DNA from 2 places in the Chryseobacterium indoltheticum genome. Region 2 is predicted to be linked to the other one. Evidence: riboswitches for the same ligand, from Rfam matches in the RefSeq annotation. Region 2 holds a riboswitch; the other holds the start of a gene.
The links. Region 2 has a riboswitch for cobalamin ahead of EG358_RS15415 (TonB-dependent receptor plug domain-containing protein). Riboswitches for the same ligand answer to the same signal wherever they lie in the genome.

Region 1 (5,411 bases), 2.0 Mb from region 2:
AACAAGAAAATTCAGGAAGAAATCATTTATACTTTTACTGAAGAAAAAGTTCAGACAAAGGGCGAAACTTTCGAAGGAGATTTCGCCTGGAATACAGTCTACAAGATTAAAGAAACCAAGGATTGGCTTTTGATTTATCAAAGTAAAACAACGATGAATATGATTCCGAAAAAATACTTTTCCGACAGTCAGATTTCAGAACTGAGGAACATGATTAAAAAAAGTAATGTAAAAGCAAAGCTTTTAAATAATTAAACTAAAAGAGAGCAACCTTATATTGCTCTCTTTTTTATTTCTATTTTTGAATATGCTTATCAATTTAAAAGTATTGTGGATTTTTTACAGAAAACTTCTTATTCCGGCAGTTTTGTTTTCTTTATTGACATCCATTCCTGCGGGAATAAATTTTGAAACCTTCAGCTTTGGATTTTTATTTATTTTCCCGTTGATGCAATATTTTATTTATGAATTAAGACTTAAAAACGAATATCATTTCTATGCTAATTTTGGGTTTTCAAGAATATCATTTTGGATGATAACAGTTGCTTTTAGTATTATTTTAAAACTTATTTCTGTTATTCTATGAGCAAGCTTCATATCGACAGTATTACAAAATCTTTTGGTAAAAAAGATATTTTAAAAGATATTTATTTAAGCTGTGAAACCGGAAATATTTGTGGTCTTTTGGGAAGAAATGGTTCCGGAAAATCAACTTTATTTCAAATTATTTTTGGAACGATAAAAGGTGATACTCAATATATAAAATTCAACGATATAATTTTACAAAATCAGCCCGACAGGAAAAATAGAATTGCTTATTTACCTCAACATCCATTTTTACCGAAGAATATAAAGATCAAAAACCTTATTGATTTGTTTTGTGCTAAAGAAAATAATGCGAAAATTTTTCAATCAAAATTCATTCAACCATTTTTAAATGAAACCCCAAATACACTTTCCGGAGGAGAGCTTAGAATTGTTGAAGTTTTGTTGATTATTTATTCCAAAGCTGAATTCATTTTACTGGATGAACCTTTTCACAGCCTTTCGCCAAAAACAGTAACCGAAATAAAAACAATTATCAAACAACAAACTGACAAAGGTTTTATCATTTCAGATCATCAATATCATGACGTTTTAGATATTTCAGACAATATTTTTCTTCTTTCGGATACTCATTTAAAGCCAATCAAAGATTTAACAGAATTGAAAAGGTTTAATTATCTTCCTACAACTATTTAATTTATATCTTTGAACTATAAATATTCTTTTCATCATGACTTTCATCCACAAAGCAATCTATTTATCGGTATTTTGTATTTTCTCTTTTAGTTTGGTTAATGCTCAGAATAAAGTTCCTTTTGGCGTGGTAAAAGCCGAGGAAGGCTATGCAATGGTGCGTGTACACAAAGAAGATTACCGTAAAATTGTTGATAAAATCAGAATGAAAAAAGGAGACGTTTTTGTGTATGTAAAACCCGCTCCCGGAGAAACTGAATGGATATGGATAAAATATCCTGAAAAAGAAGAGCTCCCAAAGCCTTTCGTACGATACGACAGTCTTAATAAAGAAGGAATGGTGAACAAAAGCCGTATTGCATTTATCGATCAGCTTCCGAAGTTCACTCCGGTATTATCTAAAAACGGTAGATCGATCACTTTTACAGACAACAATAATCAGAAAATACCAACCGCTCAGCGAACGAAAGTGGTGATTGACATTTATCCTTCAAGCGCAAAATTCAAAAAACAGGAAAAGGATGCGGAAGGAAATATCGTTAAAATCGACAAACAAAAAACCTGGGGACTCGGAAAAGAGCTTCCTGAAGATTTAAAGGAAATAAAATCAGTTCGTGTACAGCAGCCCGGAAGAGGCTCTGTTTTCGTAAGAGAAGCGATTAAAAATATGTTTAATCCAACGATGGATTTTGACAATATGGGTGTAACTTCAATCGATGATGATCATATTTTTCTTTATATGATTAATGGTTCGGGAGAGCACAGATACACGACTTTCTGGACCATTAAGGAAGGAAAAGCGATCAGCCAGATTATTTATAGCAACCCTGAATAATTTTTACAAATATTCTTTTTATTATTCTTATTTTTGCAACCGAAAAGTCATTAGCTTTTGGCGTACCGCTTTATGCTACTATTTTTCGAGAAACTGGTTCTGTTTAACCGCAGATTAAAAGGGAATCGTGTGAAAATCACGAACTGTCGCGCAACTGTAAGTAACCGAAGTCTTTATAAAAAGCCACTGTGCAAAGCATGGGAAGGAATAAAGATGTTACAAGTCAGGAGACCTGCCTATTTCTTTAGACAAAAACTTTCGCGATTTGAAGTTTATTGATCTTATGGCTTTTTCAGGAATTTCATGTTCCTGAATAATTCTGTTGGTTTCAATATTATTTCATTTTCGCTTTAATTTATAATGAAATATGACTACAGAAGAAAGAATTCAATCATCGGAAACCCGAATTTTTAAAGCCGTTTTCCCTAATACTACCAATCATTACGATACCCTTTTTGGAGGAACAGCCATGCAATTGATGGATGAAGTTGCCTTTATTACCGCAACAAGATTTGCCAGAAAACGAGTGGTAACCGTAAGCAGCGATAAAATTGATTTTAAAAAACCAATTCCTGCAGGTACGATTGTGGAATTAATCGGAAAAGTTTCGCATGTTGGAAAAACCAGTATGAAAGTGAATGTTGAGATCTACACCGAGCAAATGTATTCTTACGAAAGAGAAAAGGCAATTGTAGGAGATTTTACTTTTGTAGCGATTGACGAATTTAAGAAACCAATTCAAATACTATAAATAGAGGTTTCGGCAACCTTCGGTTGCCGAAATCAATTGAAATTCAATGTTTTTTTTCAGAGTTTCGGCGGGCCAAAAGCCCGCCGAAACTCTGAAAAATTGTAAAAACAACCAATTTATTCCTCTAAAATTTCCAAACGGATGTCTATAGGAATGGTCGTGATAATCAATATATGATTTTCTTCATCTCTTACTTCAACATCAGCATTAGAAAAGCTTCCGTCAGAATTTTTTTTCTTAACTATAATATCTTTAGCACTGAGAAATTTCTTAGGAACGATAAGCGTATAATTGTTTTCACTTTGATGGTATTGTAATTCTTCTCTGCTGTAATCTTTTGTTTGCATGACATTTTTTGTAAATTAAAAACAATCTGCAGACCAAAATTCAAAAGTTCTTTTAATTTTAATAATATGTTTTGTTACTTTATTACTTTTTCAGATTCTAGATTAAGATTCATTAGGTAATGAAAAGCCTCCCCCATTTCATCAGAAGCTCTGCTGATTGCATTTTCAAGCATTTTTCTGATTTGCAACTCTGTTACTTTAGCTTCCGTCCAGCTTTTCCCTGAAGTATGAGAATTTAGAATGAAAGGCATAATTCTGTCGATTGCGCATGCAAAAATAGCATCGGGAGTTTGCTCTTCTTCAAATTCAAGCCATAGGTTGAAGAATTCTGAGCGAATTGGTTCATCTAAGATTCCAAAAATATTCTGAGCGGATTGTTTTTCTCTTTCAAATTTGCCAACCATTGCCGCTTCATCAAAAAGAAAAGTATCGCCTGCTTCAATTTCAACCAAATCATGAATGGAAAGCATTCTGATGACTCTCAACAAATCGATATCGGCTCTGTTTTTGGCGTACGGAAAAAGAATTTGAGCCAGAATAATAATCTGCCACGAATGTTCTGCTGTGTTTTCTCTTCTGGAATCATCTGCATTATAATTTCTTCTCTGCACATTTTTCAGTGCATCTACTGCGAGAATAAAATCAATTTCTTTCTGTATTTTCATTTATTTCTTCTTTAAAATATCGTTCTCTGGGATAGATTGTTGTTTTTGCAAACCACTTGTAATCTATAAATTCTCTTTTTACGGTTTTTACTTTTTCAGGATCTCTTGTATCTTCTTCAAATTCTAATACCTTCAATATTCCCCTTTCGGGAACGAACAGATATTCTGATGTAAGATTCCAGCAACATCCGTTTTTTTGATAGGCTACAATTCTTTTATGTTCTTGATCTATTTTAAATATTCCGGAATTTGAATGCACCAAATTCGTCAACTCATCACTCAAAACAAACCGTTGTGTAGAAGTATTATTCAAATATACCTCATAAAAAGGACTTTCATGATTACTGTTTCCGTTTCTAATGGCAACATCTTCAGTTGCGTCAAAATTGAAATCATCAAAAACAACTGAATTTTTCAATGAATCAAAAACAGGTTTGCTGCTTTCATTTAAATCTAAATAAAAATCGTCCGAAAATAAAGTCTGATATTTCCTGGAAATACCTTTATCATAAAGATCTACAGTAGCCTTCCCGTTGCATTTATTCTCATTACAGGTTTCAATAGTAACGATGACATTAAAGCTTTTGGAAACATCTCTCAACTCAAAAATATTTTGCGCACTACAAAGTCCTCCTAAAAGAACATATGTCATTAGAAATTTGCTGTAATTCATGGTAATAGTTTTTATAATTTTTCAAAAGAAAAGCTGAAAAATCTACAACAAATATAAAAATTTAAGCTCAAAAAATCAGTTTATTTCTACTATTTAATAATAATACCTAATTGCTAATTAAAATTATTTAATTGATTATCAATACTTTAATTTATTTTTAAAAATAATTTCACTACTTTGTATTGCATATTACCATTTTAATTACATATCTTTGTAATGTAAAATCGGAATAGGTTCATCTAGCTAGGAACCGAAATCTGAAAATTATATAACTCAATAACAAAAACCTATTAAAGATGAATACCGAAAATACCAAAGCGCAAATGCGAAAAGGGATTCTGGAATTCTGTATTTTGAGCCTTATCAATAATCGCGAAATGTACGTTTCTGATTTGATAGACGAGCTGAAAAAAGGAAAACTGGATGTCGTGGAAGGAACCCTCTATCCTCTTTTAACCCGATTGAAAAATGGAGAGTTTCTCTCTTACAGATGGGAAGAATCTACAGGAGGACCTCCCAGAAAATATTACCAAATTACAGAAAAAGGCAAAACGTTTTTATCTGAACTTCAAATAACCTGGAAAGAATTAACAGATTCTGTAAACCAAATTACCCAAAAACTTTAAAAACAAAAGCTATGAACAAGACACTCTCAATAGGACTCGCAGGTTTTTCTTTTACCATAGAAGAACACGCATACATAAAGCTTAGCGATTATCTGAATGCTCTTAGAAGCGCTTTGGATATTTCTGAAGCTGATGAGGTAATTCACGATATAGAAATAAGAATGGTTGAAATCTTCAGAGATTCTTTAGGAAAACGTGAAGTAATCAACGACGGTGATGTAGAAAGGGTAATTGCACAGATTGGTACACCAGAAAAGATCGAAGAGCAGGAAGAA
Region 2 (5,411 bases):
TTAAAGGAAAAAGTAAAAGAAGCAATTCTGGAAGGCGAAATTGGAAATAATAGCGAAGAAGCAAGAAAATTTGTGATTGCTGAAGCTCAGAAACTGGGTTTGACTTTAGTTTAAAATAAATAAAAATTTGGAGCAACGGTTTATCTGTTGCCTTTTTCACACAATAAACAAAAAATGCGGCTTCCTTTTGAAACCGCATTTTTATTTTTCAAAATGAGAAATTAGTTTTTATAAACCGATGTAGCTCCCATTCCTGCTGTGAACTTACTGATAACAGTTCCTCCGGTTGTGTACACGGTGATTTCACTTGGCTGAGTAAATCCTTTTACATCAGAAGTGAAGATTCTTCCGTCAATAACGCTGAATCCGTAAAGAGTAAAGTTTGCTCCACCATCAACCGCAGTAATAATAGGATTGGTAGGTGCAGCCGTAGCATTCATATCCATAGAATAAACTTTATTGCTTGAAGTGAAGTAAAATCTACCACCATCAATCTGAAGGTTAGTACCATTAGCAATTCCTGTAAGAGTGGTTGTTTTTACAATACTTCCCGCTGGGTTGATCTGATAAATATAAGAATCAGCAGTTCCCTGAGCAATTACATACACATTGCTGTTGTACGTAATTGTTTTGGTGATATCTCCGTTTGGCATCGGTGTCGGTGTTCCTTCGATTGCATTAGTGGTCGTGTTGATTTTTGTGATGGTATTCCCAAAACCGTACGAAGCATTTTGCACAAAAATATTTCCTCCTGCTTCAACTACTCTCTCAACGGTGCTTGTAGATGCGAAATCGATTTTCTTTACAAAAGAATTATCAGACAATTTATAAACATTTACAAATTTTGCTCCGCCGTATTTATCATTTGAAACGTAAAGATTTCCATTTGCAATCGCCATATAACGAGGATTGTTTAACTGAGCTGTGATTTCTCCTGCTTTTTTAAATGAATAGCGGTCTACAATCTGAATTTTGTTTGAGTTATTAAGCAAAAGATATGCTTTATCTCCGTTTAAAATCATTGTCTGAAGTACATCACCAAGGTTTTCTTTATTGTTGTTTGCTTTGTAGATGTCATTCTGCATTAAGCTTAAATCTTTTGTAATAAAAGTAACATCTGCATTTGGTGACCCAAAATTACCTTCATTGGTAATAAGAAGTCCGTTTTGATAAGTGATTTCCGGAATTGTCTCTTCGTATTCTGATGTACACGAAATCGAAAATAACAGGACGAATCCAAAAATAAACTGTAATAGTCTGTTTAATTTCATAATATAATTGATTTAAAAATTTATTGTTGCGTTTATACTGTAATTTCTTTTAGGTAAAGGATAATACGCCATTGTTTCGTAGACAGTATCTGTAATATTGTTCACCTTTATCCCTAAAGTATAGTTTTTCATAAATGTTGCTGAAAGACCTGCATTCATCACAAAATACGGGTAGATCGCATATTTTTTGCTTTCATCAGACGTTGTATAGGTTAAACCGTTAAACATTCCCTGTGCGTAAACACGTAGAAATTTATACTGATAATCTACATTTGATGAAAACTTATGAAGCGGAACATAAGTAAGCTGCTTCTGAGTTTCCAAGTTAATAGATTTCGCATAAGTATAGCCCGCTACAAGCTTTACTGAATGATCTTCATTAAACAACTTTTGATAACTAAGTTGTGATTCTAAACCATAAGATTCTACTTTGTTAGTGTTGAATGGCGAATAGTATCCCAAACCGGTATCCAGCCAACGAATCATATCTGTGATTCGCATATAATAAGGGCTCAAAGTCAGCTTAAAATCTCCAACTTTAAACTCATGGTTCATATCGGTCTGAATTGATGTTTCAGGTTGCAGATCCTGGTTTCCGCCGGGAGTCCAATACAAGTCGTTAAAGGAAGGGAATCTGAAGTTTTTAGAGAAATTCAAATTCAGACTGTACCAATTATTGGCTTTCCATTTTCCTGAGAAAGAGTAGAGAAGAGGCGACTTGATATCTTCAACAAAATCTTGCTTAATTCCTGCTTCAAACCGAAGATTAGGTGTTGCAAAGTATCTCAATAGACCTGCGGCAGATCCTACATTTCTTTTTACTTTGCCGGTAATTCCTGAAGTTCCCAAACCTTCTCCCTGGTTTTGCTGAAATTCTCCAATTAAATTGATATTCCATTTGGGATCAATAAAATAGTTGAAGTCGTTTTTAAGAATATAATTTTTATTAATTCCGCCACTTGTGTAAGAGTCATTATAATTTCCGAAATATTGAAAATTATCTTCCGTATAAGCTGCCTTTAAGCTGTTTGAAATTTTAGAATTATTGATATCCCAGGAAAGTAAACTTCTTACCGTTTGCGATTCATATTTACTCTTGTTTCCGTTTTCTGTAAAAATAGGATAGTTTTGGGTTGCATCATAAAAATGACTTTGCCAGGAAATAGTTTGGTTGCTTGCAATTTTATAAGAAGTACCGATATTTAAAGTTGAGTTGTAGAATTTCCCATTTCTGTTGATGTAATTTTCCTCAGGAACTTTATAATCATTTTGGCTGATCAGATAATTTCCTGAAACTTTAAAACTGAATTTATCATTGCTGAAAGCAGCCTTTGCAAAATTATTATAAGTTCCGAAAGATGCAATTTCAGAATTAAACAATCCATTAAAACCTTTATTGAAACTCAGATCGTTATTCAGATGAATACTTCCGCCAATGGCACCGCTTCCGTAAATTACACTTCCGCCACCTGATTTTATTTCCATTTGATCGTATCCGAAAAGGGCAATATTGTTGATATCACCTTGTCCCAAAAACTGAGAATTGATGTTGATTCCGTTCCATACAAAAGCTGTTTGTTGAGCCGTTGTTCCTCGAAATGAAGGTGAAGAAACTGCTCCACGACCATTTTCTTTAATATAAACAGGCGACTGAAATCGTAAAACCTCAGAAAGATTCGAAGAGTTTTTTTGAATATCTGCAGCAGATAAAGTAGTTAAAGAATGAAAAAGTTTTACTTTTTTCATCTGATTGTCGAATACAAATACGGTGTCAATATCTTTTTCCTGACTATAATAAATCGTCAGGCAAGAAGACACAGAAAGTAGGGTTAATGCTCTTTTTAAAATCATGTCATACGCTGCCTTTCCTCCGAAAGCAATTCTATTATTAATGTTAAATTTCGGCAGGTCTCCTGACTTTCGCTTTGCTACACCTTCCCGTTTTGGCAGTGGTTTTTTTGTAGAAAATCATAGTGCGATTTACAGTTGCGGGGACAGCTTGGGATTTTCACCCAATTCCCTCTTAGTTCCAATCTCTTGGAAACCAAAATTTTTGCAAATATAGTTTTTTTGAAAAGAAAGATTAAATTTTATTAAACACAAATCTGCGGTATTAATTTGTGTGACAAACCTTACAAAAATGTTCCGTCAAAATAAAAAGGAAGCAAATCTTTTATAGAGGTTACTTTGATCACCTCATCATTTAAATTGGAAAAATAAAGCTCAATATTTTCGTTTTGCTTTGTCTCGTATTCTATAATACTTTGTCGGCAAGCTCCACATGGAGGAATTGGTGGGTTTTTCTCTGAAAATTCTTTTGGTCCGCCCACGATAAATATTTTTTTAATCTTTTGATCCGGAAAGTTAGCTCCGATCCAAAAGAGAGCCGTTCTTTCTGCACAAAGCCCGGAAGGAAAAGCAGCGTTTTCCTGGTTGTTTCCAGTATAAATTTCACCATTTTCCAATAAAACTGCGCATCCTACAAAAAAGTTGGAATAGGGAGCATACGCATTTTCTCTGGCCTGAATTGCTTTTTCAAAAAGGCTTTTTTCTATTTCTGTCAGTTCATTTTTGCTTGTAAAATGCTCGAAACCGATCTTTATATCTTTTTTCATTTTATTTCCTTAAAAAGGGCGGTAAATGTAACCCTTTTTAAGGAAGCTGGCAACATCTTTGTTACGATACTAAATTTGTAATTTTAACTTTTAGAAAAATTAAATTCGATGTTATATTCTCCAATAAAATTTAGAAATGTAGAGCTTAAAAACCGTTGGGTAATGTCTCCGATGTGTATGTACTCTTGCGAAAACGGTGTTGCCAACGACTTTCATTTTGTACATTACGGAAGCCGTGCTCAAGGTGGAACGGGACTTCTTGTGGTGGAAGCGAGTGGCGTAGAATCCAAAGGCAGAATTACCAATCACTGCATGGGAATCTGGAATGACGAACAGGCTGCTGAACTCCAGAAAATTGTAGAATTTGTACATAAGAATTCAGACAGCAAAATAGGAATTCAGATTGCACATGCCGGAAGAAAAGGTTCTACGTGGGAAAATAAACAAATCTCTTTGCAGGAAGGCTGGGAAACAGTTGCTCCAAGTGCAATTCCGTATCATCCGACAGAAAGAATTCCGCACGTTTTGACGGTTGATGAAATAAAGGAACAGGTTCAGAATTTTAAGAATGCAGCAAAAAGAGCAGTAAATGCAGGTTTTGATGTCGTTGAAATTCACGGTGCACACGGTTACCTGATTCATCAGTTTTTATCACCACTTTCTAATGTAAGAACTGATGAATATGGCGGAAGCTTTGAAAAAAGAATCAGATTTTTACTGGAAATTGTAGATGCCGTCAACGAAGAGCTTAATGAATACGTAGCGTTATTTGTAAGAATTTCAGGAACGGAATATGCTGAAAACGGTTGGGATATTGATGACAGTGTAGAGTTGGCAAAAATTTTAAAAGATCACAATGTTGATTTGGTTGATGTATCAAGCGGCGGAAATATTCATGGAGCAAAAATCTCAGTTTTTGACGGTTACCAGGTTCCGTTTTCTTCTGCTGTGAAAAATCAGGCGAATGTGAAAACAGGAGCGGTTGGTCTGATAACAAAAACCGAACAGGCAGAAGAGATTTTACAAAATAATGAAGCCGATCTTATATTTGTAGCGAGAGAGATTTTGCGAAATCCTTATTTGGCAGTTCAGGGCTCATTTGAAATGAATGAAGAATCTTTTTTTCCACATCAATACCTTAGAGCGAAAATTTCTTCTTAATTTTAGGATCAAATTTAAAAGACAACAATGCGTATAGAAGACTTTATGCTTCCGTGTCCCAGCAAAAAGTTTTTGGGAATTGAATGTTTCGGGTGCGGATCACAACGGGCAATTTTGATGGTTTTTCAGGGAAAGTTTTCAGAAGCTTTTCAAATGTTTCCGGCAGTTTATACATTGTTGCTGTTTTTCTGCTTTGTAGGAATCAATTTTATCGACAAAAAAAGAAATTACGGACAGATTTTGATTTTTTTAGCAATAATTAATTCACTGATCATGGTTTTTTCTTACTTTTATAAACATTTTATTATTCATTTAAACTAAACATTAAAAAAACAAATTATGAATCAACAAAAACTACCTAATG

Region 1: another riboswitch for cobalamin. It lies ahead of EG358_RS06320 (acyl-CoA thioesterase); the one in region 2 lies ahead of EG358_RS15415 (TonB-dependent receptor plug domain-containing protein).

The regions. Positions count from the first base shown of each region.
Region 1 covers NZ_CP033929.1:1,355,979-1,361,389, reverse strand. The annotation lists gene EG358_RS06335 (YcxB family protein) at 1-255, shown strand, start outside; gene EG358_RS06330 (ATP-binding cassette domain-containing protein) at 583-1,242, shown strand; gene EG358_RS06325 (hypothetical protein) at 1,277-2,074, shown strand; cobalamin riboswitch at 2,152-2,328, shown strand; gene EG358_RS06320 (acyl-CoA thioesterase) at 2,442-2,825, shown strand; gene EG358_RS06315 (hypothetical protein) at 2,942-3,172, opposite strand; gene EG358_RS06310 (HD domain-containing protein) at 3,247-3,837, opposite strand; gene EG358_RS06305 (XAC2610-related protein) at 3,815-4,510, opposite strand; gene EG358_RS06300 (PadR family transcriptional regulator) at 4,807-5,136, shown strand; gene EG358_RS06295 (PspC domain-containing protein) at 5,148-5,411, shown strand, end outside.
Region 2 covers NZ_CP033929.1:3,330,574-3,335,984, reverse strand. The annotation lists gene EG358_RS15425 (CCA tRNA nucleotidyltransferase) at 1-114, shown strand, start outside; gene EG358_RS15420 (DUF5074 domain-containing protein) at 222-1,271, opposite strand; gene EG358_RS15415 (TonB-dependent receptor plug domain-containing protein) at 1,284-3,122, opposite strand; cobalamin riboswitch at 3,158-3,335, opposite strand; gene cdd (cytidine deaminase) at 3,404-3,886, opposite strand; gene namA (NADPH dehydrogenase NamA) at 3,995-5,047, shown strand; gene EG358_RS15400 (DUF2752 domain-containing protein) at 5,075-5,368, shown strand; gene EG358_RS15395 (CCC motif membrane protein) at 5,387-5,411, shown strand, end outside.